DNA from 3 places in the Brevibacillus sp. MS2.2 genome. Region 2 is predicted to be linked to each of the others. Evidence: riboswitches for the same ligand, from Rfam matches in the RefSeq annotation. Region 2 holds a riboswitch; each other region holds the start of a gene.
The links. A riboswitch is a leader RNA that binds a small molecule or an ion and turns the genes downstream of it on or off. The one in region 2 is predicted to bind lysine.

Region 1: it holds a riboswitch for lysine, as region 2 does, so the genes downstream of both, HP568_RS19005 (amino acid permease) here and dapD (2,3,4,5-tetrahydropyridine-2,6-dicarboxylate N-acetyltransferase) in region 2, are expected to answer to the same signal.
Region 3: it holds a riboswitch for lysine, as region 2 does, so the genes downstream of both, HP568_RS14395 (aspartate kinase) here and dapD (2,3,4,5-tetrahydropyridine-2,6-dicarboxylate N-acetyltransferase) in region 2, are expected to answer to the same signal.

Annotation. Positions count from the first base shown of each region.
Region 1 covers NZ_JABSUZ010000022.1:3,668-13,527, forward strand. The annotation lists gene HP568_RS18970 (Lrp/AsnC family transcriptional regulator) at 1-256, shown strand, start outside; gene HP568_RS18975 (aminotransferase) at 253-1,431, shown strand; gene HP568_RS18980 (aminoglycoside phosphotransferase family protein) at 1,582-2,493, shown strand; gene HP568_RS18985 (TolC family protein) at 2,565-3,620, opposite strand; gene HP568_RS18990 (hypothetical protein) at 3,838-3,984, opposite strand; gene HP568_RS18995 (hypothetical protein) at 3,977-4,168, opposite strand; gene HP568_RS19000 (hypothetical protein) at 4,319-5,182, opposite strand; gene HP568_RS19005 (amino acid permease) at 5,263-6,711, opposite strand; lysine riboswitch at 6,825-7,010, opposite strand; gene HP568_RS19010 (DinB family protein) at 7,095-7,589, opposite strand; gene HP568_RS19015 (CGNR zinc finger domain-containing protein) at 7,752-8,309, shown strand; gene HP568_RS19020 (inositol monophosphatase family protein) at 8,341-9,141, opposite strand; gene HP568_RS19025 (alpha/beta fold hydrolase) at 9,502-9,860, shown strand, end outside.
Region 2 covers NZ_JABSUZ010000008.1:60,376-70,966, forward strand. The annotation lists gene HP568_RS09405 (N-acetyldiaminopimelate deacetylase) at 1-205, opposite strand, end outside; gene HP568_RS09410 (aspartate aminotransferase family protein) at 209-1,423, opposite strand; gene dapD (2,3,4,5-tetrahydropyridine-2,6-dicarboxylate N-acetyltransferase) at 1,438-2,148, opposite strand; lysine riboswitch at 2,240-2,429, opposite strand; gene HP568_RS09420 (flavodoxin) at 2,569-3,009, shown strand; gene HP568_RS09425 (GNAT family N-acetyltransferase) at 3,078-3,626, shown strand; gene HP568_RS09430 (EcsC family protein) at 3,604-4,446, opposite strand; gene HP568_RS09435 (hypothetical protein) at 4,469-4,663, opposite strand; gene HP568_RS09440 (hypothetical protein) at 4,722-6,764, opposite strand; gene HP568_RS09445 (class I SAM-dependent methyltransferase) at 6,963-7,763, shown strand; gene HP568_RS09450 (hypothetical protein) at 7,760-8,434, shown strand; gene HP568_RS09455 (efflux RND transporter periplasmic adaptor subunit) at 8,526-10,043, opposite strand; gene HP568_RS09460 (ABC transporter permease) at 10,068-10,591, opposite strand, start outside.
Region 3 covers NZ_JABSUZ010000013.1:93,346-103,936, forward strand. The annotation lists gene HP568_RS14370 (branched-chain amino acid ABC transporter permease) at 1-786, shown strand, start outside; gene HP568_RS14375 (ABC transporter ATP-binding protein) at 788-1,549, shown strand; gene HP568_RS14380 (ABC transporter ATP-binding protein) at 1,551-2,264, shown strand; gene HP568_RS14385 (DUF2164 domain-containing protein) at 2,390-2,641, shown strand; gene uvrC (excinuclease ABC subunit UvrC) at 2,680-4,461, shown strand; lysine riboswitch at 4,564-4,751, shown strand; gene HP568_RS14395 (aspartate kinase) at 4,982-6,223, shown strand; gene HP568_RS14400 (YslB family protein) at 6,273-6,725, opposite strand; gene HP568_RS14405 (succinate dehydrogenase cytochrome b558 subunit) at 7,155-7,766, shown strand; gene sdhA (succinate dehydrogenase flavoprotein subunit) at 7,786-9,540, shown strand; gene sdhB (succinate dehydrogenase iron-sulfur subunit) at 9,559-10,308, shown strand.

The DNA.
Region 1 (9,860 bases), on a different contig from region 2:
TGATGAAGTGGCGGAGCGAATCTGCCGTTTCCCAGAAGTGAAGGCTGTTTACTTGATGTCTGGTGCAAGCTATGACTTGTCAATTATTTTGGAAGGCAAAACGATGAAAGAAGTAGCCACTTTTGTTTCGCAAAAGCTGTCCACTCTCGATTCGGTGGTCTCAACAGCTACACACTTTATTTTGAAACGTTACAAGCACGATGGCATTGAGCTGGAAGATCGTGACGAAGATCACAGGATGGTGGTTACGCCGTGAGTACACAAGTCAAAGTCAAAAACCGTTTATCCAGTACAGTTCAATCGTTGAAGCCATCAGGCATTCGCCGCTTTTTCGATTTGGCAGCATCGATGGAGGGAGTCATTTCTTTAGGTGTAGGGGAGCCTGATTTTGTCACTCCCTGGCGTATGAGAGAAGCTTCGATTTCTTCCCTGGAGCGTGGACATACAGCTTATACATCCAATGCCGGTATGCTGCCATTGCGCGTGGAAATTCAGAAATACCTGGAAGAACGTTTTTCTGTCAGCTATCATCCCGAGACAGAAATTCTCGTGACGGTCGGTGCCAGCGAAGCAATTGATATCGCACTGCGTGCCATTCTCGATCCGGGTGATGAAGTATTGGTCGTGGAGCCTTGCTATGTCTCCTATGAACCAGTCATTCGCTTGGCTGGTGGGGTGCCAGTTTTCCTGAAAACAACGATGGAAAACCAGTTCAAGCTGACACCACAAGAGCTGGAGTCGCACATCACCGCGCGTACAAAAGCAATCATTTTCTGCTATCCAAATAACCCGACCGGGGGGACTATGACGGCTGAAGAGTGGAAAACACTTTTGCCGATCATTGAAAAGCACGACCTCATGGTGATCTCCGATGAAATTTATGCGGAGCTTACCTACGGACGAATGCACGATAGTATCGCGGCTCTGCCAGGGATGAAAGATCGGACGATCCTCATCTCCGGTTTTTCCAAAGCGTTCGCGATGACCGGATGGCGTCTGGGATATGTCTGCGCATCGCCTGATTTACTTGCGGGCATGCTGAAAATCCATCAGTACACCATGCTGTGTGCACCGACGATGGCTCAGATGGCTGCATTGGAAGCCCTGCGTCATGGACGTTCTGATATGGAACGAATGATCGAGAGCTACCGTCAGCGCCGCAATTATGTGGTAGACGGATTCCGTCAAATCGGATTGACTTGCCACGAGCCAGACGGAGCATTCTATGCATTCCCGTCTGTAGCTTCTACAGGTCTCAGCTCTTCTGAGTTTGCGGAGAAGCTGCTGATGGAGGAAAAGGTAGCTGTTGTACCTGGAGACGTGTTCGGCGAAAGCGGACAGGGGCATATCCGTTGTTCTTATGCAACATCGATCGAGCAGTTGAAGAAGGCGCTGGAACGTATGGAGCGCTTGATGGGACGAATGTCATAACATTTTCCGGGAAATAAAGGGGGGCGGCTTTCAAGCTGCTCCCTTTTTTAACGAGTGGCTGTGGTGGGGAAGAAGCGGCTGTGGGAAGGGAACAGCTTGAAAGCTAATGCAAGAGGATGTTTTGCAAGTAGTTCGAGGAGGAGATTCTTAATGATTTCACTGCCAACACATTTTACCCAAACAGTTGTCGGCGTACATAAAGAAGACGGGCGTCTCTGGCTGGATTCCTTTCATGAGTTGATTGCCGAATGCGAAGCACGATGGTCATTAAAAGTGCTTGAGCATTTTCCACTCTCTTATAATTTTGTTGCACCTGTTGTGTTAGAGGATGGGAGAAACGCCGTGTTGAAGCTGGGCGTGCCTGGGCTGGACTGGCAGAAAGAGCTGACGGCAATTCGGGCTTTTGCGGGGCGGGGAATGGTGCAGCTACTCGATTCGGACGAGGAAAAAGGCATCATGCTTTTGGAGCGCATCATGCCAGGAGAGACACTGGACAAGCTGAGTAATGAAGACGAGCGAATTCAATGCTTGGCGGACGTGATCAAAAGGATGCATACACCCGTTTCCAGAGTGGGTAAGCTTGTGTCTACGTTTCCGACAATAGCGGACTGGGCTGTGGGACTGGTAGGGATTCGCTCTCATTTCCGAGGTGGGACAGGACCGATTCCCGAGCAAATGGTGGAGCAGGCCATGCAATGGTACAAAAAGCTTCTCTCCTCACAAAAAGAACAGTGCCTGCTACATGGTGATCTTCATCATGAAAATATTTTGCGGGCACAAAGAGAGCCGTGGCTGGCAATTGATCCAAAAGGGCTGATCGGGGAGACAGAATACGAGGTGATTCCGTTTTTGCTGAACCATTTGCCAGAGGATGGGGTAGAAGAAGTAATGAAGCAGCGGGTCGATGGGCTGACGAAGGCCCTGTCTTTGCAAAAAGAGAGAGTGCTGGCGTGGGCGTATTGCCACAGTGTGCTATCGGCTTGGTGGTTCATAGAGGATTTTGGTGTAGACGGTGGTCGTCTGGTGATGCCAGGAGTTTTTGAGAGGCTAATAAATGAGTAAAGGCTTCACCCTGTGGGATGAAGCCTTCTTTATTTTAAATGAATAAATGAGATCCTTCGTAATGCGAAATATTAATAACCAGTCAACTGGTTCAAGGTGATAGCAGCGAGATTGTATTGATAAACTGATTCGATTGCTTTTGTTTCGGAGTCAAACAGGTTTGCTTCGTCTTTTATCAGTTCTTTCATCGATGCTTTTCCTAATCTATATTGATCGATTGTTGCCTGATAGCGCTCCAATGCGGTTTCTTTCTTTGCTGTACTTTCCTCTAATGCCTTTTTCGCTGCCAGTACCTTCGTATAGTTGTCACTTACTTCTTGACCGATTTTCTTTTGTGTTTTTTGTTTTTGCAGTTCTGCCTTTTTGTGCTCGTTTTTTGCAATTGTACCTTTATATGTGCTGAGTGCGGAATACTCGGCTGTGTAATCAATTCTTACTTGGGCAAAGTCTATTTCTGCTTGTGCCTTGATCATCTCAGGACGTTTTTCATAAGCTTTTGCTTGCAATTGCTCCAAGGAAAGCAGCTCGTGCTGGGTCAGATCAGTAGCGATCATCTTCCATTGTCTGTCCGCTTTTTCATTCAATAAATCGTTGAGCTTGGCCAATGCTTGTTTGTAGCTGGCTTCAAGGGCAGCAAGATTTTTGTGAGCTTCTGTGTCTTGGGAGTCCAACCAGTACTGTCTTTGCAAGCTTGTCTTTTGCGCTTTGATTTTGGCATCTAATGATTGGACTTCGAAGAATGCTTTTTGCACTTGTAATTGTATGGTGTTTTTTTGCGTATTCAGGGCGACTTCATCGACAACTACTTCTTTGATTGCTTTGGCAGCGTCTTCGAATTTCTTTTTTGCATCAGCCAGAGTCATGATATCGGCTTTTTTTATTTCTGCTTTTTCTCTCAGTGTGATGGATGTTTCGTACTTCGTAATATCTAATTCAAGCCGAAGCACCTCCAGATCAACGCTGTTCTTAATTGCCTGTTCAACTGCGAAATCTAGCGACAAAGGGGAAACATCCGTCTGTTCAGCAGTGGCCATGAGTGGTGCGGCCAGAGCTATATGGGCGCCACCTGTGAGGAGAAAAGTGACTAATGTTGTGCTGTAAATGTGTTTGAAGAGCCTGGATTTCATGGGGCAACCTCCTGATTATATATGCAAATATTTGATAACGATTCTCATTATCAAATCCATGAAAAGTATATATTTCCAATAGAATTTCGTCAATAAGAAAATGTTTTTTCACCATGTTCTTGGTTAGAAATCCAAAAGAAATCCCCTTCAGGAAAAAGGCAAAGTGAGCATCTACCTGTTTTCCCAAAGGGGAATTGTTCTTCGTAATGGGGAAAAACTATTCTTTCTCCCTGTTTTCTTTTTTTGCCGCAGTCGTCTTGTCAGCTTGATCCAATGTCCCTTCCTTTGGTGTAAGGGAATAACCATGCATATTGCTTCCGTTATAACCCATGTCCGGCTTTTCATTTGAGATGCGATCAGTCATTTGCTTCCCCCTTATTTTGTCCAGTGGGTGTAGAGTCTTGCTGCACATACGGATTGTCGACGTCATTTGGTTCCTTGTCCAGATTGGTACGGATTGCGATTATTGGGCTAGTCGGAGGTTGAGCGATCAGTCTGTCATCCAGTTGTTTGAAATCAGGCAGGTCGTTTTCGCGATTGTCATCCATGTTCGTCTCCTCCTTTACGGGTTAGTATGTCCACCACCTGCCAGTCCCTTTCCTTAACTGGAAAAGGAAAGAGATTGGTACTACACAAGAAAAAACAGCCCCAGTCCCAGGGAAGTTCGGGCGGAGGCTGTGACGATCATCTTTGTGAAGTTAACTCGTTTTCTTGGCCAGGATCATCATAAAAGAGGCAAGATTCGTTTGTAGCAATGGTGTGAAGGCAGAAACGGAAGCATTTTCAGCAAGCGTATTCATTTGACGAACAAAGTCAGTGGCGTCCTTTGTATTTACATTCTCAAAACGGTTAGCGATTTTTGTATTTTTTAAATCAGAGAGAAGTGTAGCTTGTTCGTTCCGGTATTGTGCGATCCAGTCTGGACGATGTTGCAGCTTTTTGACGAATTGAATCAGCATGCTTACTTTCTCTGTTTGATTGGTTGTGACCGCTTGCATTTTTTTGTAGGCTTTAGGGTCATACCGCTCCATCAGCTTGGACGGATTAACATAGTCGTTCGGCGCCCCCTGCGGTTTTTGCGGAAGCTCTACGTAGCTGACACTGCCAGTTGCAGGGTCAACCTTTCGTGTTTTGGCAACGCCAGCAAGCAGATGAAGGGTATCCAAAAATTCAGCAGCATGTTTTTCATCAGCCATGTATTGGTCTGCCAAATATTTGCCTTGGGTTAAACCCACTTCTACCAAAGCAGCTCTTTCTTCATCGGTGTAGGTGGATTGGGAGTTGAAAAAATTTCGCTCCAGGATGTGGTCAAAGGCCTTGCGAGCCTCAGGTGGTTTATCTGCGAAAATTTTATCCAAACGCTCATTAATCTCTGTGCTAAAGAAAAATTGGACGCTGTGATGTTCGATGGCATCAGCAGGTAGCTCGCGTGCCTTGTGTGAACGAAGGTCTACAGTATCGAGCTTGGGCAATGCCAAACTAGTTCCTGTCACCATTTTAGGTACAGTTTGGTTAGTTGGAAGCTGGGGGGATAGGTAGCGGGAATACGATTGGATTTGCATGTTCTACTCTCCTCACATATGCTGGCAAACACGAAAAAGGACTCCCGTTTAGATAACGGAAGTCCGTAATTTTTCTTCGATTACTTCGTGTATTCATCCATGCTGAAGTCTACTTGTTCTAGAGGGACGAGCTTGGTCTTTTGGGTGACTTTATAAGCGAGCCAAATGATTAAGAAGAGTGGCAGGCCAATGTAAGAGACCAGGACGCCATACCAGTCGATCGTTCCACCCATGAATGCGGAATAGTTTTGCCCCAAAATAACGATACAGCAAATGATGAAGGCAAAAATCGGACCAAACGGGAACCACTTTGCCCGATAAGGCAATTCGCTTAAGTCACGGCCCTGAGCGATAAACGCTTTGCGGAAACGGTAGTGACTAATTGCAATTCCCAGCCAAGCGATGAAGCCGGACATACCGGAAGCATTCAAAAGCCAGACATACACTTCGCCTTCTCCAAACAGAGAGGACAGAAAAGCAAGGGCGCCGATGAGCGCAGTCAAGATCAGGGCATTGATCGGTACGCCGTTACCGGTTACTTTTGCGAACCATTTTGGTGCTTTTCCTTCTTTTGCCAGGTTCCACAGCATGCGTGTAGAGGCGTACATGCCAGAGTTACCAGCAGACAATACTGACGTGAGAATAACGGCATTCATGACGGATGCTGCAAAAGCAAAACCGGCATTTTCAAATACAATCGTAAACGGGCTGATCGCAATATCCGTAAGGTCGCCGCTGATCAGATTTGGATTATCGTATGGAACCAGCAACCCGATGATCAAAATAGCGAGAATGTAGAAGAGCAGGATGCGCCAAAAAATTTGACGGATGGCCTTCGGAATGTTGCGGGCAGGGTCTTCGCTCTCTCCAGCTGCGACACCAACCAGCTCTGTCCCTTGAAAAGAGAATCCGGCAATCATAAAGACACCGAGCAGGGCCATGAAGCCGCCGTTGAATGGCGCGTCGCCTTTGGTGAAGTTTTGGAAGCCGACTGCTTGACCGCCCATAATGCCAAAAATCATCAACACACCCACAATAATAAAGATGATAACCGTTATTACTTTAATCAAGGCGAACCAATATTCAGATTCTCCATAGGCTTTCACAGACAGGAGATTCAAGGCAAACAGCAATCCGAGGAACAAAGCACTCCACAATATCGCTGGGGTATCCGGGAACCAATATTTCATAATGAGTGCGGAAGCTGACAGCTCGACGGCAATGGTAATGGCCCAGTTGTACCAGTAGTTCCAGCCGAGAGCAAAACCGAGAGATGGATCGACGAACCGTGTGGCATACGTCGAAAACGAACCGGAAACAGGCATGAAGGCCGCCATTTCCCCCAAGCTGGTCATTAAAAAGTAAACCATGATACTAATGGCGAGATAGGCGACTAAAGCTCCACCAGGTCCGGCGGAGTGGATCGAGCCTCCACTCGCAAGAAACAATCCCGTCCCAATCGAGCCGCCGATGGCGATCATCGTCAGGTGTCGGGCTTTTAAACCACGTTGCAATTGATTTTGTGACATAAGCTGCTTGCACGACCTTTCTTGATTTTTGAGAAGGAAGGTCGGAAACGAAAAAACCGCCATAGCCAAAAAAATGGCATAGGGCGGTATCATCCAATCCCCACCAAGCCTTCACTGAAGATAGCTCACCACGTTTGCTTGGCATGCAAACGTGACAGTTCTGCCCCTTTCGAGTACAGCCCCAACCCAATCGCACAGAGACGCGATATGAGCTTCGGCGGATTTTCCTTACCTGGAGTCATTGATTTTCTCTGAATCTCGTACAGGATGATATAAAAGCCGCGACCTCTATCCTCACCGTGAAAGATGAGGATAACATGTATGAAATTATGTGATTCATCAACTATAAAGGATTGTTTGTGATTAATCAATGTGAAATTTTGTTATTCAAATGATCGTCTGGCAGGCCAGGAGCCTTGCAGCTTGCGAATTTGGACGATTTGTCCCGTATGAAACGCATCATGCAGGACCAGACTCATCACATTTTGGTAAATGGGCGTATAAGTAGCCATCTGATTTAACTCCTCATCCGTCAGCAAGGAAAGCTTTTCGTGAATGTGGCGGTGGACGCTTTCCATGCGAGCGAGAGTAGCTTGCCAAGCGTCTTCGTCATCGGGACCGCCGGACGGGATGAAGGTATCATCGTTCGTCTCAGCCGATCCAGGAAATTCAGTGCCCATTAGACGATGCAACAGGCGTTCTTTGTAATAAAGAAGGTGGCTGACGTTTTCCCAGATCGTGTTGGCTGCTTCTCCCACAGGGCGCCAGCTCGCCTCGGCTGCTGATACGCCGGAAAGCGCTTCTTTTAAGGGTGGATACCAGTCTTCCTTGTCATACGTACATTCCCATCCGTGCAAAAGCAATTCCTTCCGATTCATACGCTTCCTCCTGTGAAACAGATTGATGAAACGCTATAATAGCAATAAGAAATGAGATTGTAACCAGTTAATGTTATTACGATGGTTACAAATAGAGATTACCATATCCTGTATGATCATACAAGAGAGAAAATGAAGGGTTTCGTCAGGAGAGATGATGACATGGACTGGCTTTGTATCGATTTTTTAAATAGTGATTGGCGGGATTGGCGCGGTTCTGGTCGTGGGGAAAATCGCCTGGAGAACCAGGAATGGCTGTCATCCTTTTTGCAAACATACAAGCTAACCGCACCGCTGCCGATGAATGAGGAGTGTGCCGCTTCACTTTTGCAGTTGCGCGAGCGTTTGCGACGTATGCTGGAAGCAGTTGTCCGTGGAGAGCGATTCCAAGAGGAGGACCTAGCGGAATTGAACAGAGCTTTGGCTCTCGCTCCTTTTCATGTGCAGGTGTTGTATGTAGAAGAGGAGGGTAGCTACAAGCAAGAGCAATCCAGCTCAACAGAGGGCTGGCCCCTCGTCATGGCACAAATTGCAGCCTCTTTCGCGGAGTTGCTTGCCCCGCAGCATCTGGAGCGAGTCAAAATATGTGACAACGAGGATTGCTGCTGGGTGTTTTATGATGAAAGCCGCAACCGGGTGCGCCGCTGGTGTGATGACAAAATGTGCGGAAACCTGATGAAGGTGCGCCGTTTTCGCGAACGGAAAAAGGAGAAAGGGTGATGCGCATAGGCTCACCCTTTTTATCTGTTCTTTATGAAGCGGGAGTCAATTGGATCAGCTTAGGGTAGATGGTCGAGCCTGCTGCTACGATGCCTGTGCTTTTCCAGCAAAAATCATTCCCTTGCGTATCCGTAATTGTGCCTCCCGCTTCCTGGACCAAAAGAGCACCAGCCAGCCAATCATACACCCCTTTACCATATTCCCAGTAACCGTCGAGTCGTCCGCACGCCACATAGGCGAGATGGAGCGAAACCGCGCCTTGCATGCGGATGGCAAAAGCTTCTGGCATCACTCGCGTCAAGGAATTCGCTGTATACTTTCCGACCAAGAGGTTCATCGGCTCGGAGGAAGCAAAGAGCGTCCCTAGAATGCACTCATTTAGCTGCGATTTGGATGAGGTACTGATTTTTTGTCCGTTTAAAAAAGCTCCACGCCCGTTAATTGCGGTAAACAGTTCATCACGGCATGGATCATAGACAAAAGAAACAACCGTGCGTCCTCCGTCAATCAGGCAGAGGGAAGTAGCCCACATCGGCATGTTTTGCAGAAAGTGAACTGCTCCATCGATTGCATCCATCACCCAATAAGGACTTGTGAATTCAGGCTTTTCCTGTGCAGCCAGATTGAATTCCGCGTCAGAGAATTCATAGGTGGGGAACCGCTCGGATAATGAGCGCTTCAATCGAGCTTCAACCACGGGATTCACCTCTTCAAAGCGTTTAGTCATTGCTTCCTTGCTGTGGCAGGGCACGCCTTTTTCAAATTCAACTAGAAGCTCCTTTCCCGCACTTCTTACCAGTTCCTCGCAAAATTGCACATCCTGTAGATTCATAACAATTCCCTTCCTTTTCTTTTTTGTAAAAATCGAGTAGTTTTTCGTAATGGTCTCCGGACTTTTGTAATGAGCGCCGTAGGCTTTACTGATCCGCCAAAACTATTACAGACAGGTCTGCTTCTTCGTGCACGGTCAAGTAACACCGCGCTTCCAAATCGGATAAACCCATTCGTTTTACGTGCTCAATCATGAGAAAAACCTCCAAACAAATATAAGTAGTATGTTTGAATACTACTATTAAAAAATCAGTTCGTCAACACTGCGAAGATGTCGAGATTCACAATTTATGCACATGAGCAGCGCGTTTGAGACATAATAAGTAGCATCATACATGGGGGCGGAAACGAGGTGGGTAGGATGAGTCAAGCACGTAAAAAATGGTTTCAGGCACTCGTATTGGTGACACTCGGAGCGATTTGTCTCGCTATATGGTATTTGCAGCCGTATCAGCCTGATCAGGCAGCGTTAACGGCCATGCAAGGCGGTGAAGGGATTACGGTCATGGATACGAATGACTGGATTATTTTTCAAGGCGGGGAGTCACGCGAACCGGGACTCATCTTGTATCCGGGAGCACTGGTCAAACCGGAGAGCTATGCACCGATAGCCCGTGCCTTGGCAGGCTCTGGCTACCATGTTTTTCTCGCACGAATGCCGCTGAATTTGGCTGTAAGTGATATGACCCGAGCTACACAAGTATTAAAGGCGTACCCGAA
Region 2 (10,591 bases):
CCGTCCGCCAGGCAATGAATCGTTTTGGCTTTGTTCCTGCCAGCTTGACCAATATGCCTGTCCGCCACGTTTTGATCTCGATTCGCTCTTGGGGCAGCTTTTTCAAATAGTCGAGCAAGTATTGTTGCGTCTTCACTTCAGCGAAGCCTGGCTCCGGTATTTGGTGCAGGTCTCGGCGAATTTGTGTAAACAAGGAAGTCGTCATGGCCTACGCCTCCTTTTTCGTGCCTGTTCTTGCTGTTAATTGTTCCTCAAACACAGCAAGGAAACGGTCCACATCAGCTTTTGTCAACGTCAGAGGTGGAAGCAGACGAACAATCGTTTTCTGCGTCACATCAACGAGAATTCCTTCGTCAAGCAATGCTTGCTGCAAGTGACTTACCTCCTCCGGGGTGGAAGAGAGCGGAATTCCAACCATCAAGCCTTTTCCGCGAAGGGATTGCAGCTGATCTGGAAGACGAGTTCGCAACGCTTCCAGGCCCGACCACAGGTACGCAATCACTTCTTCTACGTGAGCGATGAAGGCTGGATTAAGCAATTCGTCCAACACGACATTCCCCAGGGCAGCAGACAGTGGTGATGGTGCGAATGTCGTTCCATGATCCCCCGGTTTGAACTGGTTCATCAGCTTTGGACCAGCAATGACACCGCCGAGTGGAAGCCCTCCCCCTATGCCTTTGGCGAAAAGGATCAGGTCTGGCGTTACGCCTGCATGCTCATAAGCAAACAACTTTCCAGTTCTGCCCATTCCTGTCTGGATCTCATCCATGACAAAGAGCATACCTTCTTGTTCACAGATCGCAGCTACCTCTCGCAAGAACGCTTCCGTTAATGGCACGACACCGCCGGAACCCAAGACTGGCTCCATGAGGACCGCAGCGGGCTTTGCTTCCTGGCAAATCGCTCGCAATCCTTCCGTATCCTCCACATCCAGTTCATACACTGGAAAAGCCGGCTGAGGAAAGTCTTGATAGATGTGAGCCTGCCTCGTCAAACGCACTGCTCCGAGTGTTCGCCCGTGAAAGCTGTTCCGTAAGACAACGATGCCTTCACGACCTGCCCCCTCGTTTTTCGTCCATTTGTGAATCAGCTTGATCGCAGACTCTGTAGCCTCTGCACCAGAGTTGGTGAAAAACACTTTTCCACTAATGCTGTTCGCAACCAAACGCTCGGCCAAACGAATAGCCGGCTTGTTTAAAAATACATTGGAAATATGCAAGAAGCGCTCTCCCTGCTCACGCAGAGCCTGTACAATGCGCGGATGAGAATGCCCCAGAACGTTTACCGCGAGTCCGGTAAACAAGTCGAGATAGCTCTTCCCGTTCGTATCGTACAAGTAATTTCCTTCACCTTTTTCTATGGCAATCGGAAGTCTTTTGTAAGAGGAGACGATATATTGTTCATCAAGCGAACGCCAGTCCATGTGCACTCTCTCCCTTACAGTTGACGTAGCTCCTGCTTGATCTCTGTCTTGGAACGAGTTTTTTCATCGATTTGCTTGATCACGCGTGCAGGCGTTCCCGCAACTACTACGTATGGAGGTACATCTTCAATCACGACAGCACCCGCTGCAACCACAGCACCTTTTCCTACACGTACACCTTCCAGAATGACAGCATTTGCTCCGATGACAACATCATCCTCGACAACAACTGGCTGTGCAGATGGCGGCTCGATAACACCCGCAATAACCGATCCGGCGCCGATGTGGCAGTTTTTCCCGATGGTTCCACGTCCACCTACTACAACATTCATGTCGATCATCGTACCTTCACCGATCACTGCACCGATGTTAATGGAAGCACCCATCATGATGACCGCATTGTTACCGATTGTCACTTGGTCACGAATAATTGCGCCTGGCTCAATACGCGCTTGAATCCCTTTGGTATCCAGCAATGGAATAGCGGAGTTGCGGCGGTCGCTTTCTACAACATAATCTTCAATTTTGTCTGCGTTAGCAGCAAGCACTGGCTCAATCTCTTTCCACTCACCAAAAACAACACCAGTAGGACCAGTAATGAAGGCTTTGGAGCTCGCACCGAAGTCGATTCCCTCCAGGTTCCCTTTCACATATACCTTCACGGGTGTTTTCTTTTCGCTTTTTTGAATAAACGCGATAATTTCGTTAGCATCCATCATGTTCATAGTTACATCCTCCTCAAGATAACAGCATGGTAAATCAAAAAAAGCAATGAGTGCATTCGCTATCTCATTGCTCTTGATACTACATAAGCAAATCATAAATAGCGCTCCACAAAAAGACTTGAGGTCCCTTGTGACAGGATGTTCATTTTTCATGAGACACCCCAGCCTGTGCTACGTAGGGGCATAGCATAAGCTTCGGCGCTTTAGCCTTTCTTCCTTCTCCTGCCCCCTGGCAGATTGCGAAAAGACTTACTCTTCTTCGGCGCACCTCTATTTAGAGTACATTATTATAATTTTATTTAACTCTACCAAAATCAATGAAACGTGGCAATAAGAAAAAAGTTATTGACAACGATTCTCATTTTCATTATTTTATTACTGAGAATGATACTCATTATCTAAATGGAGGTTTTACGTTTTATGAGCATTTTGATGGTATACGCGAGCATGACAGGGAATACACAGGAAATTGCTGAAGCAATTGCAGAAGGTATTCGTTCAACTGGTGCTGAGCTGGAGATAAAAGAAGTAATGGATGCGAACGCAAAAGAACTAGAATCTTACGACGGAATCTTGCTTGGTGCCTACACATGGGGCGATGGCGAACTTCCAGACGAATGCCTGGATTTTTATGAGGAAATGGACGATATTGACCTCAGCGGGAAAAAGGTCGTTGCTTTTGGCTCTTGCGACTCCGCTTACGAGCATGTCGGTGCAGCTGTTGATATTTTGCTGAAAAAGGCGAGCGAGCGTGGTGCGGAAACTCCTCTGGAAGGTTTGAAAATCGAGCTTTCTCCTACTGCAAAAGAAGTGGAAACTTGCAAAGCATTTGGGGTATCGTTTGCTGAATTGCTCGGCTAATTGATGTTTCCCAAATAATCTGGCACATGTTATACTATCAATCCAACTTTTTAAGGAGGATTGATCTCATGACACTACATACGGACGAGATTCTCTTACGGCCTCTCCAACAACAAGACGCAGCCGAGCTCCTAGAGCTTCGGCTGCGTAATCATGACTTTCTCCAACCATTTGAACCAATCCGCCCCTCTTCCTTTCTGACCCTCCCAGGACAGCAAGAACAGATTTCACAAGCAGAGATTGATTTTGAACGCGGCACAGCCTATGCTTTCGGCGTATTCAGCCGCGAGGCCAAAAAGATGATGGGACGTGTAGCCTTATCGAATGTCGCCCGCGGCGCGTGGCAAAATGCAACGATTGGCTACTTTATGGATCAGTCTTGCAATGGCAAAGGCTATACGACATCCGCAGTAAATCTCGCCCTTCATTTTGCATTTTCTGATGCTAAACTGCACAGGGTACAAGCTGCTGTCATGCCTCGCAACCAAGCTTCCATTCGCGTCTTGGAAAAAAATCGTTTTCGCCAGGAAGGACTTTCGTTACGCTATTTGCAAATTAACGGTGTATGGGAGGACCATCTCCTCTACGCTCTTACTATTGAGGAGTGGTCTCAGTAATTTCCTCGCTCTTTTCGCTCTCACGCAGCCGCTCCAGGATGCGCCGTTTGCGGTACAACATCATCCCCGCTTCGGCGACATCCTGTACGGTTGAGCGGTTCAAATACGCCCCGAACAAAATACCTGCAATGGGCACCATTTGAAATAACTTTTTCCACCCAAAGTTTTCTGTGTACGTTACCACGACTTCACGCCATCCCTGCAATTGCGCCATTACCTCTCTCTGTGCATTTGGATCATCAAAGCGAGAGAGCTCAGCGAGTATCGCTTTTTTCCCTACGATGTCGGAGGAAGCAAACTGCAAGCATTTGACGACGAACAACCGCTCCCTCTTCTCTTCAGGTCGATAGCCATAGGCAAGAGCCATCTCTTGTAATACTTTTAGGGATGTCCCCATTAATAACGGGATATCGATCGCGAGGGTAAAAATCCCTCCGAAGCCAGTCGTCGCACCTTGTACCGTGGCAAAATTCGCTCGTGAATCCTTTAGCTCCATAGCGACATCATTCATCATCGTAAGCGGTACAGCGGCAATCTCCGCCTTGCCAATAACAGATATGCCCTGTCCCTCTAAGCGTTTACCAAACCGCTTGTAAATCGGTTCATCCTGCACCAAATAAGTACCACCTGTCTCAAGAAAAGCTGCCATTTCATCTACGGCTTTTCCCAGCTTCTCTTGAACGAATGCAGGCGTAATCCGATCCAACAGAACAAAAGGAAGTCTGCCAAGCTTTTCCCAGAACCACAAGTCGTTCTGATCCTTCTCCCAAGCCTCCACTTCACGTAATGCCGTAACTAATGTCTCCCTGGACTCCCTCAAACCCAATAACCTCCCTGGCTGCTCACTCAGATTCTCCTCGCCTCCACTGACATTGGTTGCGCAAGATGGACTTAATGTAGTCCTGCAACTCTTCCGATGAGGCGTGACGGACAAATTCTTTTTTATTTCTTACGATTCCCAGCTTCAAATGTTTCACTTCCTCTCCTTCGATCCGAAACCCGAACTTTTCCAGGATCGCCTTCTGCTCATTTGTCACAGGACTTCCTCCCCTTGTAGTCGAAAACCCCCATGCCAAAATGCAAGGGGGTCAATCGTTATTTCACTTCGACTGTAAATGTAATCGTTTCTTTTCGTTCATCAACGTCTGTTTTTTTGACTGATCTTTTTTGTCTTGTAACGAGTTGGCAAGTCTTGTTGCTAAGGATATTGGTTACTTTGATCTCGTATTTACCGGGCTGCTGCCGATCAATGTATTTGCTGATATCAAGTGATTCCAGTCCGTTACCAGTGTCGCCATCTCGATTGGAAGGCTTAATGGCAGTGATTTCTTTTCCTTCGTAGTAGATCTCGATCCGATTTTCTGAGGATATCGTAGCACTGCTATGCTCTTGTCTAGCACCGATGGCGTTCTCTCCATATTTCCACTCATACTTTGGCATATGGTAAGCGGAAGCCTTCCTGCTCTCTCTAACTTTCTTCGTTCCAGTTCGCTCTGCATACGTCGAGATGAGCTGTAAGTTTTCCAATTCAGCAAGATCGCTCTCAGATTCCACAGTCACAAGATCTCCATCTCGAAATTCCTTGCCCTCTTTTCCTCTCATGAACATCGGCGCTGATGATGGAGCCATACCTGAATCACCTGCATCACAACTTTGGGACGCTGGGATTGGTGGCGTATCCTCAATGACCTGTATGTAACCACACCATGTCTTGGCAGGGTCTCTTTTGCTGTAATAGTTTACCTTGTAACGCCCTGGCTTATAACCAGACAGTAGCAAGCCTGTATGATCCCAATTCAATTTATCACTATCGACCACGACGTTATCGACTGCCCATACTCCTGGTCCTTCCTCGTCATCAGCTTCACTACCGAATTCGATATGCTCTGCTGCTGTAGTCAGCCATATCACATGAACCGGGTTTTGATAGAGCTTCACTGTATTGTCTGATGAATACACGTTTGCTTTCTCGACCATGAGTGTAGATTTTTCGTTTGGCTGCATCAACACATCCATCGTGACGTCTCCGCTTGTGGGACCACAAGCATTTGGTGCACCTGGAATTTGTATGTGAATCGTAGTCGACGTAGAACCTCCCCATAAGGAATCCGTTTTGTTTTCCTTGGAATCTGGCTCAAAAGTGACAGAAATCGTCATACCCGCCAGCATCATCGGGATATCCACTTCAAAATGGTGCGCATTCGTCAACGTTTGTCCAGTTCCGTTCACCGACCATCGACCTGGGTATGCCGAATACAAAGAAATCTTACCTGGTGACTCCGGGGCAGTAATAGTCTGATCCGGTGCCAGTTTTTGACCACTCGCATCTGTTCCCATATATAGCTCCGCCATGCCAATCTGAACCGTCGTAGTCCAAGGCGACATGGAGGTATCATCAGGTAGAAACAGGAGTTGGTATTGACCAGTCAACAACGTACCTGTTGAAAACACAGTAGCAGGAACAGATCTCATTTCTTGGTTCGTAGACTTGTTTGTTAGCTTCCACGTACCGGGTACAGAACTGTTAAAATCAGTTGACCCCATATTTCCGAAAATGGTCGTCTGCCCGCCTGTCGCCAAAGGCTCTCCCTCTGCCTTTTCTCCCTTATAAATACGTGGGTAATTTTGTGCTTCTACCTGAAAACTCACGTGTAACGTACTGCTCTTCGCATTGGCATCAGTCACTACAAAGGTCAACGTATGAGAGCCAGCAGACAATTTCATTGCGGGAATTGTGAAGCGCGGTACCTGCCATTTGAACACTTCTTGATTTGAGCTTTGCTCCATTTGAAACTCCGTTAATTCTACACCATCCAAATATACTTGCTTTCGACTCAGGTTTGTTCCATTTCCATAAGTAGTCTGTATCACATCAATATCGAGTGGTGTCTCCGGAGGTAGAATAAACTCATCATTCTTCACCCAGTTCCAACCTTTTGAATCCAGTCCCGCAACCTGATAATCGTTAAAGATAACCATATCGTGAACAGGCTGCTTCCGGATTGGCTTAGATACTTGGCTGTTTTTTTTCATTGATGCTGTTGCCCCGGCTCCCATGGCTGGCGGTACTGACACACCTGACAACAAGGTACCAGTTGCCAAACACACAAGTAGTGCTTTTACAACCCATTTTTTCACGAACTGCCCTCCTACTTTTTCGTCTTACGTATTTGCATGGAAACAACTGATTTTATTCGACAATAACCGTGTTTTATCCTTTATGTTCTCATGCCTTTTCCTAAACTCGATATAGTTAAAAACTATCCATTTAATAATTTATATAGATTTGACTTATGTCTTTTAAATCGGTAAAAAGGAAGAAAGGGAGGGATACAGATGATTCGAACCAATCAATGGAATGCCGGGCTATACGACGCCAAAATGAATTTCGTTTCTGAATACGGCAAAGAGTTAGTGGACTGGCTGCAGCCGGCTCCTGGAGAAAGCATTCTTGACTTAGGCTGTGGAACAGGCGACCTGTGTGCTCAACTATCGCTTGCAGGAGCAAATGTGACAGGAATCGATTTTTCTGCCGCCATGATTGAGGCTGCTCGCCAAAAATATCCGCAGTTTGCCTTTGAAGTAGCCGATGCGCATACGTATCGTACACATGTCCGTTACGACGCTGTCTTTTCCAATGCCGCACTCCACTGGATGAAACGTCCTGCCGAAGTCGTTGAAACCATTTGGCTGGCTCTTGCTCCCGGCGGACGCTTTGTTGCCGAATTTGGAGGACACGGCAATTGTGGACAAATCACACAGGCATTACGAACTGTATTGGCGCGAAAAGGAATATCTGCTGATGAGCGCTCCCCTTGGTATTTTCCCAGCATTGGAGAGTACACGACTCTTTTGGAGAAGCAAGGCTTCCATGTCGTACTTGCCTCCCATTTTGATCGTCCGACAGTCATGGCTGATGGGGACCTGGGGCTTTCGCATTGGCTGAATTCTTTTTGCAGTCCTTTTTTTGCAGGACTGTCGGCAGATGAAATCCAGCAAGTCTGTAGGGAAGTCACTGACTTCCTGCGTCCTGCGCTGTTTCAAGAGGGTCACTGGGTGCTCGATTACAAGCGTATTCGCGTCCTTGCCCATAAGAAATCAGAGAATGATACTCTACATGGGGGTGCTCCACGATGACTCGTATTGCCTGTCTCCATGGACATTATTCGAATATTTCGCTCTTATCAGATGCGTTCGCAGCCTTTGAAGTTGAGCTCATTCATTTTGTTGATCCAGGTTTACTCCTGCAAAACGCGGGAACCCCTATCCATACCAAGGAACAATCGCATGCCAAATTACGTGAGCAACTAAGCTGGATGCAGAGCTGCGCGGTCGATGCAATCGTAATCACTTGTACGCAGTATGCCGCACTAGTAACACCAGAGGATGAGGCAACTGCCACTGTCCCCATCTTCACAATCGATGGCCCTTTTTTTCATGAGCTTGCACGATATACGGAGCCACAAATTCTGCTGTTCTCCAATCCCGCTACTGTCCAACCTACGATGGAGCGTCTCGTGCAACACGCCCATTCCCACAATCTACATCCGGAGATACAAGTAAACATCGTCGAAAATGCTTTTGCCCTACTCATGGAAAACCAGGAGGAAGCGTACAGAGAAGCGATTAAAGACGCTCTGTATCAGCTCCACCATACGATTCCAGACCGAGCTATTGCAGTGGCACAGCTCTCCATGGTACCTGTTGCTGATCAGTTTGCAAAGGAAAACGGCTGTACAATCTCCCATCCTTTACATAGTTTGACGTCACAAATGTCCACAACGTTACGATTACGTTCAAATCGTTGAAAAGCGTATGCGTGTAAAAAAACAGCCCCGTTTGCTTAGGTCTTTGGCCAGTGGCAACGGGGCTTTCGCTATAAACGAATTCGATTGGCTTTTACATGCCTTCGGAGTTGGTCACCAGAACCTCTTCTCCCTCATTCAAGCCGCCTTTGATTTCAATAAAATCATATCCTTCAATACCGATTTCTACGTCTTTCGGCATTGGATCTCCGGTGCTCGGATCTTTCACCATAACCGTTCCTTGACCTGGCCCCAGAATTTCAACCGCATTGCTTGGCAAGCGCAGGACATTTTGTGCTTGGGCGACGATAATATCGTTGTCTCCCGTCATCCCATGCTTAAAATCAGCCTTGTCTAGCAGTTCCACTTTTACCGCGAACCGAACTTCCTTGTCTTCTTTTTTTCCTTCTTTTGGGAGCTCTATGACTTTGCCTTTAAACGGCTCCGTACCAAACGCATACACGTAAACATCGACATTTTGTCCGATTTTAATCTCGGGAATATCGAGCTCTCCAACGGCTGCCACAAAGTAAACAGAAGTCGTGTCCATAATAATGGCTGCAGGATCTGATCCTGGCGCTTCACCTTCTTTTACACCCAGCTTGGTGATGACACCGCTGATTGGCGCTGTTACCTGGTTCTTCGCAATTTCACGCTTTTTCTGCTCCATGTTCAATAAGGACGATTTTAGTGCGAGCTCTTTTTCCAGCAGCTCCATACCTGACGCTTCCATATCCATCTTGAACAGTTGTTGCCCTACTTTGACTACATCGTCCTTTTTCACGTCTACCTTGCCAATTTTTCCGTGAGTACCCGCCAAAATTTCTATTTCATCTGGCAACTGGAATTCTTTCTGATTTCGGCTTACATATAAGAGGCCCTTATCATCCGTATACTGTACCTCACCCTTGTCCCCAACGTAGATGGCACCAGGCTTCTTGACCAAAACCTCGACATCATGAATACCGCCCGCTCCTTCTACCTTTTCGCCAATTCTGTCCACTTCCGTTACGACACCATCCACAAAGTACATGGAAGTCGGAATGAATACCTTCACTTTTTGACCTACACTGAATCTTTCAGACTCATAGGAGGTAAATTGCCCAATAATTTTCAGATAGTCGGTATTAGCCAGCTTGACTACTACCTGCTCCGGTCTTACATCTTGCCCTTCTTCCACAAGGACCTCAACCACTTTTCCTTCTTTAGTAGCCGTGATCTTGTCTTTCTTTTGTTTAATTTCACTTAGCTCTTTTTTCGCTTTTAAAATGTCCAGCTCCAGCTTTTGAATTTCCAACTGTGCATCCGAGCTGTCTATCGTGAACAAGACATCGCCTTTTTTCACAGATTGCCCTTCCTTGACTAGCACACGTTGCACCTTGCCGCTGAGCTCTGGCTTGACTTCCTCACGCGCCTTCGCTTCCACTGTCCCTGCTGAGTTGATCGTTTTCTTAACGTCACCACGTTCCACGAGCGCTGTCGGGAAGTTCGGTTTTTCTTCTGGCTTTTCTTCTGTAACCTCTTCGCCCTTGAAGTACGAATAGCCGTAATAGCTTCCCCCTCCAAGAACGGCCACGACCGTGGCGATAATGATCCATTTTTTCTTGTTCATCTTACGTTCCTCACATTTCATCACTTATTCAGATCGAATCGCTTGCAGCGCACTTAAACGAGACGCACGGATCGCCGGGAAGATTCCCGCCAACACCCCAATGATAAAGGAGAAGCCGATCGCAAAGAGTGCCAGCCAGCTCGGAATGACCGCCAATTTTGTTGGCTCAGCCTCTGGATCACCACCGCCGTAGCCCATGTTCAGACTATCCAAGAGACCGCCAGACGCACCGAAGTAATTCACGAGCTCAACCGCTCCCCACGCCATGCCAAGACCAGCTAGTCCACCAATTAATCCAATAAAACCTGATTCCATTAAGAACAGCCAGCGAATATTCAACACAGTGGCTCCGATTACTTTCATGATCCCAATCTCTTTGGTTCGCTCTAAAATCGACATGATCATCGTATTGACGATTCCAATGGTTGCAACGAGCAAGGAGATTGCTGCAATTCCTCCGAGGACCATCTGAATCACGAAGAAGAAGTTATTGATGGTTTCCAGCTCACGTGCAGGCGACCATACTTCAAAGCCATTTTCCTTCAACG
Region 3 (10,591 bases), on a different contig from region 2:
CTGTTTATCGCCATCATAATCGGAGGACTGGCGGCTGGGCTGATTGCCCTTTTGATCGGTGCTCCGACATTGAAGCTCCACGGCTTGTACCTGGCAATTGCTACGCTTGGCTTTGGTGAAGTGATCCGCGTTATTTTTCTCAATATGGAGATTACAAATGGCGCCCTCGGATTGACCGGACTTCAATCGATAGGCAATTACTTGTACGATTTTGAAAAAGCAATGGGGTTAAAAGCGCAAGCCCTTGGCATTTCGGTTATGCAAATGAAGTCATTATCGACCTTTGTGTTTATGCTGCTCCTGTTTGCCTTCGTGCTTTTCCTGACGCTGCGTCTGAACCGTTCGCGTCTGGGGCGTGCTTTTGAAGCGATCAAAGCAGATGAAACGGCGGCACGAGCGATGGGATTGCAAGTCAACTATTACAAAATGCTTGCTTTTGTGATCGGTTCAATTTTGGCAGGGGTCTGTGGAGGATTGTTCGCTCACATTACGACGACCATTACGCCAGATGATTTTAACTATCATAAAGTCGTAGAGATACTGTCTTATGCCGTGATCGGCGGCAGCGAAGTCGTATGGGGGCCGCTGTTTGGTGCCTTGGTTCTTACGGCATTGCCGGAGGTGCTGCGTGGTTTGGCCGAGTACAAAATGCTCATGTACGGCTTGATCATGGTCGGAGTAATGGCGTTCCGTCCGCATGGCTTGATCGGTGCCGACACGTTCCAAAAGCTGTTCAAGCGTCGTCGGGGCAAGTCATCGGATAAGGAAGCGAAGGGGGGCGTATAGGATGTTGCTGGAACTTGCGAACGTAGGAAAAAGCTTTGGCGGCATCACCGCTCTTCGTGACGTTTCTTTTACTGTCGGAGAGGGAGAAATTGTCGGCTTGATTGGTCCGAATGGTGCGGGGAAAACGACGATTTTCAATATGGCAACGGGCATATTCGAACCAACGACGGGGACTTTTTCTTTTGCCGGACAAAAGTTAAATGGAATAGCACCGAACAAAATTACTGAAATGGGGATTGCGAGGACGTTCCAAAATATTCGCCTCTTCGGTCACATGAGTGCGTTGGACAACGTGAAGGTAGGATGTCATTCGCGCATGAAGGCAGGCTTCTGGGCTTCCCTTTTGAAAACACCGGGACAACGTGCGGAAGAAAAGGCGGTTACCAAAAAAGCAGAGGAGCTTCTCGAATTCGTAGGCTTGTCTGACATTGCTGATGTGCGCTCGGATACATTGGCTTACGGTCAACAACGGCGTCTGGAGATTGCACGGGCACTGGCTACTGAGCCAAAGCTCTTACTTTTGGATGAGCCTGCTGCCGGAATGATCGAGACTGAGACGAAAGCACTCATGGAGCTGGTCAAAAAAATTCGCGATGACGGGACGACTGTCCTATTGGTCGAACACGATATGGGATTGGTCATGAACCTGTGTGAAAAGGTCGTATGTATCAACTTTGGGGTCAAAATTGCCGACGGAACCCCGGCAGAGGTACAAAACAATCCAGATGTGATTGAAGCCTACCTCGGCAAGGAGGACGAATAAGATGCTGAACATACAAAACTTGACGACCTCCTACGGTCAAATCAAAGCGATTCGCGGGATCACGCTGGAAGTCCCTGAGGGCAAAATCGTTTCGCTGATCGGGGCGAATGGAGCGGGCAAAACTACAACCATGCGTACGATCGCAGGTCAACTGAAGCCTGAAGCAGGGACGATTACGTTTTGCGGTAAACGTATAGAGGGTTCGAGACCACATCAGATCGTAAAAGCTGGACTGGCTTTGGTACCAGAAGGACGTGCGATCCTCGGGAAGATGACCGTGCTGGAAAACCTGGAGATGGGTGCATTCCAGCGCAACGATGCACAAGGCATCAAGGACGACATGGAAAAGATGATGGCCTGGTTCCCTATCCTCAAGGAACGGCTTTCTCAATTGGGGGGGACGATGTCTGGCGGTCAGCAGCAAATGCTAGCCATTGCCCGCGCATTGATGTCTCGACCGAAGCTGTTGCTTTTGGACGAGCCGTCGATGGGCTTGGCTCCCATCGTGGTGGCGGACATTTTCAAGGTGATCAAAGAAATCAATGCGGAAGGTACAACCGTCCTCATCGTAGAGCAAAATGTCAAACAGGCCCTCAAAATTGCTGATTACGGGTATGTACTGGAGGCAGGGCAAATTGTATTGGATGGCACAGGAGTAGCGTTGTTAAACGACGAGCGTGTAAAAGAAGCATATTTGGGCGGTCGCAAGCACTAGTCTGCCTATAAAAAACTGTCGCCATGGAATGAGGCGGCAGTTTTTTTCGTATGGATTCCATGGTACTATGAAGGATAGAACGTATATTCTCTTATGATGCGAAAAAGGGAAGGAAGCCGGATACGATGCCAACCAAATTGACGAGAGAGCAAATGGAATATCTTGTTCATCAAGTACAGCGCTATTTTAAAGAAGAACGGTCGGAGACACTCGGCAATTGGGAGACGGAAGAGTTGATTGCCTTTTTTTCGAAAGAACTCGGCCCCTTCTATTACAATCAAGGGGTACAAGACAGCCGCAAGCTGCTGGTGGAACGGATGAGTTCCTTAGAAGATGAACTGTATGTATTGGAAAAGCCATTCCACAAGAACAAATAGATGCAAGGCAGATATAGAGCAAAGAGGAGGGGGCAGCCATGAACAGCTCCTTAAAAGACAAGCTGGCCGTCCTGCCAGATAAGCCAGGCTGCTACCTGATGAAAAATGCGAGCGGGGAAATCATTTACGTAGGAAAAGCCAAGGTGCTGAAAAACCGCGTCCGCTCTTATTTTACAGGCAGTCATAACGGAAAGACGCAGCTGTTGGTCAGTGAGATCGTGGACTTTGAGTACATTGTGGTATCCTCAGCAATTGAGGCGCTCATCCTCGAGTGCAACCTGATCAAGGAGCATGACCCTCGTTACAATGTCATGCTCCGCGACGACAAGACGTATCCGTACATCAAAATTACGAATGAGGCGCAGCCACGCCTGGAGATTACCCGTAAGGTACTAAAAGATAAAGCCAAGTATTTCGGTCCGTATCCGAATGCTGGAGATGCCTCCGAGGTGAAGAAGCTGCTTGATCGCCTCTATCCGTTGCGCAAATGCCGCAATATGCCCAAGCAGGTTTGTCTTTACTACCATTTGGGACAATGTCTAGCGCCCTGTGTGTACGAGGTATCGGCAGAGGAAAATCAGCGTTTGGTGGATGAAATCAGCCGATTCCTCGATGGTGGCCATGAGGAAATGAAGCAAACCCTCACGGAAAAAATGCTGCAAGCCGCAGAAAACATGGAGTTCGAACGCGCCAAGGAATATCGCGATCAGATCAAGAGCATCGAAGCGGTGATGGAGAAGCAGAAGATCACGTTCACCGATACGGTAGACCGCGACATTATCGGGTTTGCTGTGGAAAAAGGCTGGATGTGCATTCAGGTGTTCTATATGCGAAAAGGGAAGATGATCGAGCGTCAGACGACCTCCTTTCCATACTATGGAAGCGAAACTGAAGACTTCATGTCTTATGTGAGCCAGTTCTACTACGACAAGCAAAATGCACTGCCAAAAGAAATTTTGCTCCCGCAAGAGAGTGAACCGGAGCTTTTGAGTGAGTGGCTGGGCATCAAAGTCCATGCTCCGAAAAGAGGCAAAAAGCATGAGCTCGTGAAGATGGCTTCGGAGAACGCCCGTATTGCTTTGCAGGAGAAGTTCGCGCTGATGTCCAAGGACGATGCTCGTACAGTCCAAGCGGTACACAATCTCGGTCACATTTTAGGGATTCCGGTTCCTCATCGAATTGAAGCGTTTGACAACTCCAACATTCAGGGAACAGAGCCTGTGTCTGCGATGATTGTGTTTACAGACGGGCGTCCTGACAAAAAGGAATACCGCAAATTCAAGATCAAAACCGTCGAGGGACCAGATGATTACGGCTCCATGCGCGAAGTCGTTCGCCGTCGATACTCTCGCCTGTTGAAAGAAAACCAGCCTATGCCCGATCTGATTGTGATTGATGGTGGAAAGGGCCAAATCAGCGCGGCTATGGACGTGCTGGAAAACGAGCTGGGTCTCTATATTCCCGTCTGTGGACTCGCGAAGGATGAGAAGCACCGCACTGCTCAGCTCATGTACGGAGATCCGCCAGAGCCTGTGAATCTTAGACGTGATAGCTATGAGTTTTATTTGTTGCAGCGCATCCAAGATGAAGTCCACCGTTTTGTTATTACGTTCCACAGACAATCCCGGACGAAAACGATGCTTTCCTCGCAGTTGGATGAAATTCCGGGTATCGGTGAGAAACGACGCAAGCTGTTGTTCTCTCATTTTGGCTCGTTGAAAAAAATGCGTGAGGCGACCGTTGAAGACTTCCGCCAACTAGGGATCGGCGACAAGCTGGCAAAAGAAATCATCGGGCATCTGCGTAAGCTGGACACATAGCAAATGTAACTTTTGGAATAACCTCTAAAAAGGAATTGATCCATTTTTAGACTCATGATATAATCCGATTCAAACAGAATAGTTAGCCTCACTTCCATTATGGAGTGAGGTAGAGGCGCGAAAACCAAGAGTACCACCCTGAGATCGGGTATCTGTGAAGGGGACGGGAAAGGGGAATTCGCCGAAGTGTGGAGGGAAACCCGCTTTTCTCCATGCTGGGTCTGCGTTGAACAAATGCAGGACTGTCATCTGCACAATGACCAATTGTCAGATGGAGAGCTATCTCACGGTGTGTCAATGTGAGTTTTGATGGTGCTTACTGTCAATCTTCGTTGTCCGCGTGTATTGGGAGGGAGGAACCGGTATGTCGAAACAATAGGCAGCGGCAGGTCTTATTCCTTGTCGGTGCCTTTTTTGTAAAATAAAAATGCAAGACTTTTCCTTATAGAGAGAATAGTGAAAAACCATACAATACGAGATAAATACCAAATTGGATATGAGAAAAAGGGAGAGAAGCCGCATGGGGTTGATCGTGCAGAAATACGGAGGCACCTCTGTAGGTACCATTGAGCGAATTTTACGAGTTGCGGATCGAATTATCAGCTACAAAGAGGAAGGACATGATGTGGTAGTCGTTGTTTCTGCAATGGGGAAATCTACTGATGTGTTGGTAGACATGGCCAAGCAGATTAGCGCATACCCATCCGAGCGTGAAATGGATATGCTGCTGACCACGGGGGAGCAGGTATCGATCGCGCTTTTGTCGATGGCTTTGCATACAAAAGGCTACGACGCCATTTCTCTTACGGGCTGGCAAGCTGGAATCACTACGGAGGCGATTCACGGAAGAGCACGGATCAAGCAGATTGATCCAGAGCGGATTCAATCCGAGCTCGGCCGTGGTCGTGTGGTGATCGTGGCAGGATTCCAAGGGATCAGTGACGAAGGTGAAATTACGACGCTCGGCCGCGGTGGATCGGATACATCTGCGGTTACACTTGCAGCGAGCTTGAACGCTGAGAAATGCGAAATCTTTACGGACGTGTCCGGGGTGTATACAGCTGATCCGCGAATGGTTCCAGCAGCGAGCAAGCTGGATACGATCTCGTATGATGAGATGCTGGAGCTGGCGAACCTCGGTGCAGGGGTTCTTCATCCAAGGTCAGTAGAGGCTGCGAAAAAATACAAGGTAAGGCTGGTCGTCCGCTCCAGCTTTACTGCCGAAGATGGTACGTACGTTGAGGAGGTTGCCAACATGGAAACAGGAAGAGTAGTAAGTGGAGTTGCACACGATGAAGATGTAGCCAAAATCACGGTTGTCGGCATGCCTGCCAAGGTCGGGACGCTTTCCCGTCTGTTCAATACGCTGGCGGACAATCAGGTGAACGTCGATATCATTATCCAAAGCTCCTATGATGCGTCTGTTACGAACATTTCTTTTACCGTTGCAGCGGATGACCTGAAAAAAGCACTGGATACGCTGGACAGAAACAAAAACGAGCTTGGCTTTGAAAAAGTCGATTTCGAGGAAGGCTTGACCAAGGTATCAATTGTTGGCTCGGGTATGATCAACAATCCAGGGGTAGCTGCTGAAATGTTCCGCGTCCTGGCAGAAAAAGAAATTTCTATTAAAATGGTATCTACGTCTGATATCAAGGTTTCTTGCGTCATTCCAGCAGCCTTGACGGAGCTGGCTGTTCGCAGTCTTCATTCGGCATATGGTCTGGATGTCGAGGAAACCGCGGTTGTGCACGGAGTATAAAATATGGATGCTCCCTCTCCCTTTGTTATAGGTAGAGGGGGCATTTTCTTCATGACGCCACTTGTACAGATATACGTATGTCTGAAGGGCTTTCCAACTCGATTTTGCTGAACGCTTCTCTTTCTTTCCACTGCTCAATCATACCAGCGATGATTCCAGCCTCAAAAGAAAGACTGCATGCCAGTCTCTCTATAGACTGGTAGCTAAAAATAGAATGAGTGAGCGAATAGACGATAGTTTGCCGGGTCTCCTCCACGACGTCTAGCTGGCCTAATCCGAGTCGAATAAAAGGCATAATCGGGCCAGTTGCTGATTGAATGGGGATTTGGCGGCCCATGTTTTTTCCAATCCAATAGAGGATATGGTTTTCACTATCACCTAACAGGGTGCTGGTCAGCGTTTCACGTAGAAGATGATAGCCAAGATAGGGCATATTCATTCTTTCCGCATAGGGAATGGTCTCCGGTGGCAACAGTGCTGCTAGCTGATCCTTCTCTTTCATATGTGCTTCCCTCCTGTCTGTACTAGATTATGAGGATGGGCTCACATTCATGACATCGTAATAGAAAAAATAGCTGGACTAAACAAAGTTATTCTATCAATGTATTTAGTACATTGATTGTCTTGACGCTCTGTGTCGACAAGAGTACAATTGGATTTGGTCAAAGTTTTGCCCAACTTTTTCTCGAATTTTGACACATTCCGACAAATTCATATGATCTAGCGAACGCAGTCTTTTTGTGAACAGCGTCAAGATGCTCTTCATAAAATGATCGTGGAGGTTTTGCTATGTCTAATGGGTGAGGCAATGGGTTAGGATATTGGGGAAAGGTCTATCAAAACGGCCGAAAACCGTTTTGGACCGCTTGCGGTGATGCTTGACGTTTTTCACAGAATTGAGAGTTACATACATTGAAAGGGGGACCATTGTATGGCGAAAGGCCATAGCTTTCTCAGTCACAAGCTACACTCACTTCTTGGTTTGTTTCCGATCGGGCTCTTCCTCGTGTTCCACTTGACCGCCAACTATCAAGCGACTCGTGGGCCTGAAGCTTTCAACCAGGCAGTAGGCTTCATTGAAAGCCTTCCATTTCTGTTAGTACTTGAATTTGCCTTGATCTACCTCCCGATCCTGTTTCACGCAGTTTACGGTCTCTACATTGCGTTCCAAGCGAAGCATAACGTAGGGAACTTCGGTTACTTCCGAAACCAAATGTTCTTGTGGCAACGCGTTACAGGAGTCATTACCCTCATTTTTATTGTTTGGCATGTTTGGGAAACCCGTATCCAAAAAGCACTGGGTGCACACGTGGATTATGACATGATGGCAAACATTTTGAGCAGTCCTGCAATGATCGTATTCTACACAATCGGGATTATTAGCACGACTTTCCACTTCTCCAACGGACTGTGGTCGTTCCTTGTTCACTGGGGAATTACAGTTGGGCCGCGTTCCCAACGTATTGCAACATTCGTGACTTTGGGCGTATTCGTAGTTGTAACCTTCATCGGCTTGCGTGCGATGTCGGCTTTCATTTTGTAGGGATAGGGGGACAAAACTCATGGCAAAAGGTAAACTGATCATTGTCGGTGGGGGTTTGGCCGGCTTGATGGCTACCATCAAAGCAGCAGAAAAAGGCGTTCCTGTTCAGCTGTTCTCCCTGGTTCCGGTAAAACGTTCCCACTCTGTCTGTGCGCAGGGCGGTATTAACGGAGCGGTAAATACCAAAGGGGAAGGCGACTCCACATGGGAGCACTTCGACGATACAGTATATGGCGGAGACTTCTTGGCAAACCAACCGCCGGTTAAAGCAATGTGCGATGCAGCACCTGGCATCATCTATATGTTGGACCGTATGGGCGTTATGTTTAACCGTACGCCAGAAGGTTTGTTGGACTTCCGTCGTTTCGGGGGAACCAAACATCACCGTACCGCTTTTGCGGGTGCGACAACTGGACAACAGCTCTTGTACGCATTGGACGAACAAGTACGCCGTTATGAAGCTGAAGGTCTGGTAACCAAGTACGAATATTGGGATTTCCTCGGAGCCGTTTTGGACGATACAGGAACCTGTCGCGGGATTACTGCACAAAACATGCGTTCCGGTGAAATTCAATCCTTCCGTGCGGATGCCGTTATTTTGGCAACAGGCGGACCTGGTATCATCTTCGGTAAATCGACGAACTCGATTATCAATACAGGTACAGCAGCGTCTGCGGCGTATCAACAAGGGGTTATCTACTCCAATGGTGAGATGATCCAAATTCACCCAACTGCAATCCCTGGCGACGACAAGCTGCGTCTGATGTCCGAGTCTGCTCGCGGTGAGGGTGGCCGTGTATGGACGTACAGAGACGGTAAACCTTGGTACTTCCTGGAAGATAAATACCCTGCATACGGAAACCTGGTACCGCGTGACATCGCGACTCGCGAAATCTTCTCCGTTTGCGTAGATATGAAGCTGGGTATCAACGGCGAAAACATGGTATACCTCGACCTGTCCCACAAAGATCCAAAAGAACTGGATGTAAAATTGGGCGGTATTATCGAGATTTACGAAAAATTCGTTGGGGATGACCCACGTAAAGTTCCAATGAAGATTTTCCCTGCGGTTCACTACTCCATGGGCGGTATGTGGGTAGACTACAACCAAATGACCAATATCCCTGGTCTGTTTGCAGCAGGTGAGTGCGATTACTCTCAGCACGGTGCTAACCGTTTGGGTGCGAACTCCCTCCTGTCCGCGATCTATGGCGGTATGGTTGCAGGTCCAAAAGCGATCGAGTACATCAAAGGCTTGAAAAATTCCTCTGATGATCTGTCTTCCACGCTCTTCGATGGCTTTACTAGCCAAGAGCAAGCGAAATACGACAGCATCCTGAAAATGGACGGAACAGAAAATGCTTACCTGATCCACAAGGAACTGGGTGAGTGGATGACTGACAACGTAACGGTAGTACGTTACAACGACCGTCTGCAAAAAACGGATGATAAGATCGTTGAACTGATGGAACGCTACAAGAAAATCAACATCAACGATACAAATAAATGGAGCAACTCTGGTGCGGCGTTTACCCGTCATCTCTGGAACATGCTCGTACTGTCCCGCGCGATTACGATCGGTGCGCTCAAGCGCGACGAGAGCCGCGGTGCTCACTACAAGCCTGACTTCCCTGAGCGTGATGACGAGAACTTCATGAAGACGACAATGGCGAAGTACAATGCTGAAACGACTGCGCCTGAAATCTACTATGAAGACATCGACGTATCCCTGATCGCACCACGTAAACGTGACTATACGTCTGACAAGAAATAAGAGAGGAGGAAACTGATCATGGCAGAAAAATTGATTCATTTGATTATCACTCGTCAAGATAGCCCTGACAGCACTCCGTACAAGGAAGAGTTCAAAATCCCTTACCGTCCTGGTATGAACGTGATCAGTGCTTTGATGGAGATTCAACGTAATCCACTCAACGCACAAGGTCAAAAAACGTCTCCAGTAAACTGGGAATCGAACTGCTTGGAAGAAGTATGCGGTGCGTGCTCGATGGTTATTAACGGAAGACCGCGCCAAGCTTGCTCGGCACTGGTTGATAAACTGGAACAGCCGATTCGTCTTGAGCCAATGAGCACCTTCCCTGTACAACGTGACTTGTCGATTGACCGCAGCCGCATGTTCGATGCGCTGAAACGCGTAAAAGCGTGGGTTCCAATCGATGGTACGCATGATCTGGGACCAGGTCCTCGCATGCCGGAAGTTGAACGTCAATGGGCGTACGAGCTTTCGAAGTGCATGACGTGCGGTGTTTGCTTGGAAGCTTGCCCGAACGTGAATGCGAAGGCTGAGTTCATCGGTCCGTTTGCGATTTCGCAGGTTCGTCTGTTCAACCAGCATCCAACGGGTATGATGAACAAGCATGAGCGTCTGGAAGCCCTGATGGAAGATGGCGGTATCGGTGATTGCGGTAACTCGCAAAACTGCGTACAAGCATGTCCAAAAGGCATTCCGCTGACAACGTCGATCGCTCACATGAACAAAGAAACAACCAAACATGCAGTGAAGAAGTTCTTCTTCTCCTAATAAACGAAGAAATGGCGTGCGCCGGTGATCCGGAAAGCACGCCTTTTTTCAGTTTAAGAAAGTTTGTTTAGGTGCTTACTGTATATGTGGCTGTAGTGGAGAGAAGAATATTTCCAGGCTAGGCTCCAGGCTCCGTCCCGCTGGGGGTTGAGACTGTCCGCTCCGAAGGGATTCGCGGGGAAACGCAAAAGTGGTAGCCGCTTCGTAGCACGGGCACGTTGCGTTTCTTTTGCCCGCAAATCCCTTCTCCGCTCGGTAGGACTCCACAAGTCGCTACGTCTGG